4 regions of the Staphylococcus sp. acrmy genome follow, and region 3 is predicted to be linked to each of the others. Evidence: riboswitches for the same ligand, from Rfam matches in the RefSeq annotation. Region 3 holds a riboswitch; each other region holds the start of a gene.
The links. Region 3 has a riboswitch for S-adenosylmethionine ahead of metK (methionine adenosyltransferase). Riboswitches for the same ligand answer to the same signal wherever they lie in the genome.

Region 1 (2,210 bases), on a different contig from region 3:
TTATTATCTGCTGATCAATATAAAGAAATGATTGGTGAATAATTTACTTAAACTCCTTGATTATATATCTGGGAGTTTTTTATTTCTGGAAAATTAGGTTTTGTATTAAACCTTTAAATATAAAATTGTACTTATAGCTATACATAAATAGCTTAATTTTTGTTTTATCTTATATTTTATGGCGTGTTGTTCTAACTAATAATGTCTTAGCTTTATATTTTTACTCATTTTCAAAAGTATTGAATTATAATAAATGTTTAGCTTTTTGAGTTTCTGTGAAGAAGTAAATGATTGTTTATTATCGACTTAGAAGGTGGATGAACATGGCAATTTTAAATAAGGTTATTATTGTTGAAGGTAAATCTGATAAGAAGAGAGTACAACAAGTCGTTGCTGAACCTGTGAATATCATTTGCACACATGGTACAATGAGTATCGATAAATTAGACGATATGATTGAAACTTTATATGATAAGCAAGTGTATGTGTTAGCAGATTCGGATAATGAAGGCGAGAAGATTAGAAAATGGTTTAAACGTTATCTTAGTGAAAGTGAACACATCTACGTGGATAAAACGTATTGTGAAGTAGCACGATGCCCTAAGAACTATCTTGCTCACGTATTAAGTAAACATGGCTTTACAGTTCGTAAAGAAAAAAGTCTAATTCCTAATTTAAGAACTGAAAGGTTAGTAATTATGCATGAATAATTCTATAGAAATTGAAGATATTAGTGAACATTATAATAAAGATAAACATTTAATTTTTGGTTACACACCAATGTGTGGAACATGTAAAATTTCAGAACGGATGTTAGATATAGCGAATGAAATTTTACAGTTACCAATTAAGAAGATAGATTTAAATTATCATCCAGAATTTAGTGAAAAAAATAAAATTATGTCTGTGCCTGTACTCATAGTCATGAACAAAGATCAGGAAACCGATAGAATTTATGCTTTTCAATCGGTTCCTTATTTGTTAGAAAATTTAAAATAGTTGTTGACGAAACTAGAGTGCAATGGTAGGATATAAATTAATTAAATAGTGCGAAAACTCTTATCAAGAGAGGTGGAGGGATGTGCCCTATGAAGCCCGGCAACCGTCTTATTATAGAAATGGTGCCAATTCACATAAAGTGCCACACTTTAGAAGATGAGAGAAAGATGATTCAATGCTTTCTCCACCGACTAAAGTGGGGAAAGCATTTTTTAATTACATAAAGGTTTAAGGAGGCATTTAACGTGATTGAGTTGAATCAAGTTGTTAAACGTTATCACACAAAGAATAAAGATGTACTCGCTGTTGATCACGTTGATTTAAAAATAGAAACTGGCACAATTTTCGGAGTTATTGGATTCTCTGGTGCTGGTAAAAGTACGTTAGTGCGTATGTTCAATCATTTAGAAGAACCTACGTCAGGCGATATCATTATTGATGGTGACAATATAAATAAATTGTCTAAATCAGACTTACGACAAAAACGTCAAAAAGTAAGCATGATTTTCCAACATTTTAATTTATTATGGTCGCGTACCGTCTTACGTAATATTATGTTCCCACTTGAAATTGCTGGCTTTTCAAAAGATAAAGCTAAAAAGAGAGCGTTAGAACTCGTAGAATTAGTTGGCTTGAAAGGTAGAGAAAGTGCTTACCCTTCAGAATTATCTGGTGGTCAAAAACAAAGAGTAGGTATCGCTCGAGCATTAGCCAATGAACCAGACGTATTATTGTGTGATGAAGCCACAAGTGCGCTAGACCCACAAACGACTGATGAAATATTAGATTTATTATTGAAAATTAAAGAACGCGAGAATTTAACGATTGTTATCATTACCCACGAAATGCATGTAATCAGACGTGTGTGTGATGAAGTAGCAGTAATGGAAAATGGTCGCGTGATTGAACAAGGCAATGTCACTCAAGTATTTGAAAATCCACAACACGAAGTGACAAGACGCTTTGTAAAAGAAGACTTAGATGATGATTTTGAAGAATCAATTAAACATTTAGAGCCTTTAGATCCAGACGCTTACATCGTAAGACTTAACTTCAATGGTGAAAATACTACAGAACCAGTTATTTCTTACATAACTAAAACACATAATATTGATTTTAATATTCTTGAAGCAAATATTAAAAATACGCGTGGTAGTTCATTAGGATTCTTAGTTATCCACGTCCCACATATTGCGGAAAAAGATTTTGAA
Region 2 (2,210 bases), on a different contig from region 3:
GATGAAAGGTATATCTTCATCTCTTACACTCATCATTTTAATTTTTAACATTATGCATCATCCTTTCTTGTCTTCTTAGTTGTCGTATAAATGTGCTAATGACGCTAATCTCTCGGCCGCTTCTGCTAAATCGTTATCATTTAATGCTAAGGAGATTCTAACGTAATGACGGCCATTTTCTCCAAATGGAATACCTGGTGCGACTAAAATGGATTTCTCTTTTAATAAATACTGTTCAAACGTTTCACTGTCATATCCTGGAGGGGTTTGTAGCCATGAATAAATGCCTCCTTTTGAATGTACAAAAGGTAAGTGTGCTTCAGCTAGGCGTGCTTCAAAAGCATCACGACGACGTTTAAACGTAGCATTTTGTTGTTCTAAAAAATCATCATAATTATTTAATGCATACGTTGCCGCATCTTGTAAGGCACCAAACATTCCTGCATTGGTATGGGTTTGATATTTTTTAAGCGCTTGAATCATCTCTTTGTTTCCTACTGCAAATCCGACACGGAAACCTGACATATTATAGCCTTTTGATAAGGAGAAGATTTCGATTGCGACGTCTTTCCCATGTTCAGAAGCAAGAATGCTTGGGTTCTTCGCATCAAAGCCAAATACGCTATAGGCAAAGTCGTGCACAATCTTCGTTTGCGTTCCTTTAAAACGCTTAATGGTTTCATCAAACACTTCTGACGTAGCAGTAGACCCGGTTGGATTGTTTGGATATGTAAGGTAAATCAGTGACGTATGCGCTAAAGTCTCTTTATCAACACTGTCCCAATCTGGTAGATAGTCAGGAGGCGATAAATTGAGTGGTACGGGGTTCGCGTCGGAAAGCATCACGCCTGCTAGATAATCCGTATAACCCGGGTCAGGTAATAGCACGTTCTCTCCTGAGTTAACGACACACGTCGGTAAAGCGACGAGTCCATTCTTCGTGCCATATAGGATACACACTTCATCATCTTTATGTAAATCTACGTTATATTGACGTTGATAGAAATTCACAATAGCTTCTTTAAATGATTCTTTGCCATGAAACGCTCCATACTTTTGATTCTCGGGTATACGCACTGCTTCTGCAAAATGATCAACGATACCTTTAGGCGTTTCGCCATCAGGAATGCCCACTGCCATATTTATCAGTGGTAAAGATCCATGTTCAACTTTGCGTCCCATCGTTTTGCCAAAGTAACTTTCCGGTATAGCGGCTAATCTCTTTGAAATGACCATCTTCATCCTCCTTTAGATATAAAAGTAACGCTATACACCACTTTTCCAAGTGGCATATAGCGTTATTTTGTACACGACACTTATCTGTGAGGCGTTACCTCTTTGGAATTAGCACAGTGCTGTTTTATATGTGAAGCCTGTTGCTGAAGTTTCATCGGGCCAAATCCCTTCACTTCTCTGGATAAGTTCTTTCGAATTACTATTTATTTTATCAGGACGAAAAATATTGTCAATATTTATAATTTTCAGATTTAATCTAACTATTCAGTATTTAAATCCCTTTATTAATATCTTCTAACATGGCTTCTGCCGTAATTTTAGCGCTCGTTAAGACAATTGGAACACCTGCACCAGGATGTGTACTTGCACCTGCAAAGTATAAATCTTTATAATCTTTCGACACATTAGCCGGACGATAATAGTTACTTTGCGTCAATGTAGGCATTAAGCCGAATGCCGTACCAAATTTTGCGTTATAACGACTTTCAAAGTCTAATGGTGTAAAGATTGTTTCTGAAATCACATCTTTGCGCACATCTTTAAGTTCTTCAATTGTTTCTATTTTGCTATAAACAACTTCTTTGGCGCGTTCGATTTCATTTGGATCATTCCAATCTATTTCGCCTGTTTTCAATTCAGGGACAGGCATAAGCACGTACATTCCAGTTTGGCCTTTTGGCGCTAGCTCATCATCTTCTACCGCTGGAAAATAAAGATATAAAGAAGGATCATCTGGCATTCTACCACTAAAGATATCATCAATATTGCCTCTAAAGTCTTTGGCGAATACAACATTATGAACATGAACTTTATCGCGTAGTTCTCTGTTTATGCCGGCATAGACAAGGAAAGCTGAACATGAGTAGTCCATGTTGTCTACCTTTTCAGGAGAATATTTCTTCAGTGGTGCATGGGATGGCATCAAGTGTTGTGCGACATACGGGAAATCTGCAGTACATAACACTTTATCAAAG
Region 3 (2,210 bases):
AAATTGCTTAAAGCATTAATTAAGCTTGTACTGCATCTTTCAGTACATTGACTTTATCTAATTTCTCCCATGGTAATAACACATCGGTACGACCGAAATGACCATAAGCTGCAGTTTGTTTGTAGATTGGGTGTTTTAAATCTAACATTTTGATAATGCCTGCTGGACGTAAATCAAAGTTTGTTCTCACTGCTTCTACGAGTTGTGCTTCTGTCACTTTACCAGTGTTAAATGTATCAATCGCTATTGAAACGGGTTCAGCTACACCAATCGCGTAGGCTAATTGTACTTCACATTGATCAGCTAATCCGGTTGCTACGATATTCTTCGCGACATAGCGTGCTGCATATGCTGCTGAGCGGTCAACTTTTGTTGGATCTTTACCACTGAAACAACCACCGCCATGACGTGCATAACCACCATATGTATCTACAATGATTTTACGCCCAGTTAAACCAGCGTCACCTTGAGGTCCACCAATTACAAATCGGCCTGTTGGATTAATAAAGAATTTAGTATCTTCATCAATAAGTCCTTCTGGAACTGTAGGATAAATGACATGTTCTTTAATATCGCTTTGAATTTGTTCTAATTCAATATCATCCGCATGTTGTGAAGATACGACGATTGTGTCGATACGTTTAGGTTTATCATTGTCATCATATTCAACTGTTACTTGAACTTTACCATCTGGACGTAAATATTTTAAAATGCCATCTTTACGTACATCTGATAAACGTTTCGCAAGTTGATGTGATAAGAATATTGGTAGAGGCATATATGTTTCTGTTTCGTTAGTCGCATAACCAAACATTAAACCTTGGTCTCCTGCACCAGTCGCTTCAATTTCTTCTTCTGAAATATCATTTCTATATTCGTATGCTTTGTCTACTCCTTGAGCGATGTCAGGAGATTGTTCATCAATAGCTGTTAATACAGCCATTGTTTGATAATCGTAGCCATATTTAGCACGTGTATAACCAATATTTTTAATCGTTTCGCGTACAACTTTAGGAATATCCACATATGTAGAAGTTGAAATTTCCCCTGAAATTAAAGCCATGCCAGTAGTTACTGTAGTTTCACACGCAACACGGGCATTTGGGTCATCCTTTAAGATTTCATCTAAAATAGCATCAGAGACTTGGTCAGCAATTTTGTCCGGGTGGCCTTCTGTAACTGATTCTGAAGTAAATAAACGTTTATTATAAGTCATGATTGGCTCCTTTTTTCTTGTATTTACGAAAATTCTCTTTAAAATTATGAGCTAAAAAAATAAAAAAGCCTTCTTCACTAATAAGATAGAGAGAAGGCTCAGATACGTCCATTCGCTCTTATCGTTCAGACCATATTTGTCTGCAAACGGTTTGGCACCTTTCTTTAATAAAAAAGAGGTTGCTGGGTTTCATTGGGTCCATGTCCCTCCACCACTCAGGATAAGAGAATCCGCTAAGAACTATACTACCGAATTCACTTATCAATGTCAATTTTGTTTTTTAATGATTTTTTGTCTTTTCCATGTGGAATAATCGTTGTATTGTGTTATACTACTTTAATGTAAAGGCTTACACGAAATATTTATAATTTGATGTTGGAGGGAAAGGTATGTCAGTAGATACATATAGCGAAACACCTAAAATTAAACACTTATTAGAAAAAGAAAGTTCATTATTTCAACTTTCTACTACTCAACTTTATTACAAGATTTTAAACAACAACGAAGGCGAATTAACAGAACTAGGTGCTGTTAACGCAAGCACTGGTAAATACACAGGACGTTCTCCAAAAGATAAATTCATCGTAACTGAACCTTCTTACAAAGACAATATTGCTTGGGGCGATATTAACCAACCCATCGATGAAGAAACATTCTTAAAACTTTACAATAAAGTTTTAACTTACCTCGATCAAAAAGATGAACTTTATGTATTTAACGGCTACGCTGGTAGTGATAAAGATACACAATTAAAATTAACAGTGATCAATGAACTTGCATGGCATAACTTGTTCGCACAAAATATGTTCATCCGCCCTGAATCTAAAGAAGAAGCTCAAAATATTAAAGCTAACTTCACTATCGTTTCAGCACCATATTTCAAAGCTGACCCTGAAGTAGACGGCACTAAATCTGAAACATTTGTTATTATTTCATTCAAACATAAAGTCATTTTAATTGGTGGTACAGAATACGCTGGTGAAATGAAAAAAGG
Region 4 (2,210 bases), on a different contig from region 3:
CAAATGTATAGAAATAGTACTTAGCACACTCATTAGTCGTTGGTTTAGTGGCACTATTGCGGTAATCCGCTTCCATTATTTTCGTTTGAAATTCGTTACTTTTAGAAAATGATATAAGTTCGGTGCCCAATCATTAAAGTTTAATAAGAAACCGTCATGTCCTACATTGTCTGGCACAAAGAAATGACGATGATATTTAAACCGCTCCCCTACTGCTCTCACTTGGTCATCTGGATACAATAAATCATCTGTAAAGCCCATCGTAAGTACTTTAGTATCTAAAGATTGAAAGACCTCATCTACGTCTACACGGCCACGGTCGATATTGTGGCTATCTAAGACATTCAACATTGTTAAGTAACAGGATAAATCATACGTTTCTTTAAACTTATTACCTTGGTAGCGTTGATAACTAACGACCTCGTCTGGAGAGAAGCGTTGATCATAACTTTTAGACGACCGGTACGTTAGGAAGCCTAATTGACGTGCAATACTTAGTCCTTCTTTACCTCCAAGATGAATGGCTTCACGCGCAATTTCATTAAATGCTCGGCTATAGGAGGACGTTTTATCAGTGGCTGCTAAGATAACCGCTTTATCAACTTGGAACTGGTTATTATAGAGTAATTCCATCACCTGCATGCCACCTAGACTTCCGCCGATTAAGATGTTAATTCTTTCGAAGCCGAGTTCTTGAATGCCCTTTTCAATCGCTTTAGCAATATCTCTTAGTGTTAATTGTTTCGGAAAATGTGTATCCGTTACGGGAGAGCTTGAGCCGAATGGGCTACCGATAACGTTAAATGTAAGGAACTGATAATCGTAGATAGGCATATAGCCACCGTCGATAATTTCACGCCACCAACCAGGATGTTCATCAGTACCATACGTTAAATGATTGCCGGTTAGCGCATGACAAACGACTACAAGTGGTTGACCTGAGTATCCTACATGTTCGTAGCGTAATTGTAGATTCTCAATCATTTCACCTGATTCTGTTCTAAATCGTCCTAAGTTTAATGTGTCTACCGTATAATGTGTCATACGCTTTCCTCCTCTGGATAAAAAAATCACTCCATACTCTTTAGAAGTATGAAGCGATGTGCTTATTACTTATCATTCGAGTATCTCGTTGGTTGTAGCACCGTACATGAATGCCGGTTGCTGAAGTTTCATAGGGCCGCGTCCCTCCACTTCTCTCAATAAGTTTATATTGTTTAGTTTTTACACTTTGTAACTGTTTTGTTTAAATTTATTTTATCTAATTACATTTGTAACTTCAATAGCTAGCTGTAGGATTCTGCCTTTTAAAAGAAAAAACGTAAACCAGCAATGAATGCGATACCTATTAGTATGGTAATCGTCAGGCTACGTGTAATGAGTGCAATGAAAATGGTCGGAATCGTTGCAATGATAAACGGAATATTGAGTGTGTAACCTTGTACGCCGTCTTGTTGGACGATGATGCCATCTAAGATAAGTGCCGTGAATAAGGTAATGGGTATAAATGATAACCACTTAATTACCGTTTCTGAAAGTTGAATACGTGAAATCATAAGAAACGGGATAACGCGGACGATTAGCGTTACGAGCCCACATAAAACGATTAATATTAACGTATGCCAAGATGTCGTCATTTATCCATCACCACCCCTAATGTTGCTGCAAAGATTGATGCGATAAGAATCGCGCCGTATGAAGGTATAAACCAACTTAGAATTAACATCATCACGATGACACTCGCAATTAATACAAGATACACTTTGAGTTTTGAACGTGTAATCGACTCAAATTGTGCCATTGCTAGAAAGATGAACATCGCCGTAATAGCGAAATCAAGTCCCAACATCTCTGGATTAGAGATATATTTACCGAATACTGCGCCGGCCACACTTGCAAGCGCCCAAAATACGTAAGCAGTTAAGTTTAAACCGTGTAACCAACGATCGTTTATCTTCTCCCCTTTTAAATGAGGTGTAACCGCTACGCCAAATGTTTCATCGGTTAAGATTGACGATAAGCCTATACGGTTCCAAACGCTATAATTTCTATAACTTGGCGCTAATGTCATTGATAATAGGAAAAAACGTGAATTGACGATAAAAGTGGTTAATACTATGGCCGAAGTCGGTGTACCTGCTATGACAAGTGCGCAGATGATAAATTGCGCTGCTCCAGCATAGACTAGTAAACATAGTAATAAGATTTCT

Region 1: another riboswitch for S-adenosylmethionine. It lies ahead of FH144_RS06460 (methionine ABC transporter ATP-binding protein); the one in region 3 lies ahead of metK (methionine adenosyltransferase).
Region 2: another riboswitch for S-adenosylmethionine. It lies ahead of FH144_RS00215 (aminotransferase class I/II-fold pyridoxal phosphate-dependent enzyme); the one in region 3 lies ahead of metK (methionine adenosyltransferase).
Region 4: another riboswitch for S-adenosylmethionine. It lies ahead of metX (homoserine O-acetyltransferase MetX); the one in region 3 lies ahead of metK (methionine adenosyltransferase).

Annotation. Positions count from the first base shown of each region.
Region 1 is NZ_JALCVE010000005.1:42,734-44,943, reverse strand. Features, by position in the region: gene gcvH (glycine cleavage system protein GcvH) at 1-42, shown strand, start outside; gene FH144_RS06470 (toprim domain-containing protein) at 324-710, shown strand; gene FH144_RS06465 (thioredoxin family protein) at 703-999, shown strand; SAM riboswitch class I at 1,057-1,162, shown strand; gene FH144_RS06460 (methionine ABC transporter ATP-binding protein) at 1,245-2,210, shown strand, end outside.
Region 2 is NZ_JALCVE010000001.1:46,278-48,487, forward strand. Features, by position in the region: gene FH144_RS00210 (D-lactate dehydrogenase) at 1-51, opposite strand, end outside; gene FH144_RS00215 (aminotransferase class I/II-fold pyridoxal phosphate-dependent enzyme) at 76-1,236, opposite strand; SAM riboswitch class I at 1,314-1,424, opposite strand; gene FH144_RS00220 (phytoene desaturase family protein) at 1,508-2,210, opposite strand, start outside.
Region 3 is NZ_JALCVE010000006.1:64,530-66,739, forward strand. Features, by position in the region: gene metK (methionine adenosyltransferase) at 20-1,216, opposite strand; SAM riboswitch class I at 1,332-1,443, opposite strand; gene pckA (phosphoenolpyruvate carboxykinase (ATP)) at 1,606-2,210, shown strand, end outside.
Region 4 is NZ_JALCVE010000007.1:17,112-19,321, forward strand. Features, by position in the region: gene metX (homoserine O-acetyltransferase MetX) at 76-1,044, opposite strand; SAM riboswitch class I at 1,111-1,209, opposite strand; gene FH144_RS08390 (AzlD domain-containing protein) at 1,308-1,637, opposite strand; gene FH144_RS08395 (AzlC family ABC transporter permease) at 1,634-2,210, opposite strand, start outside.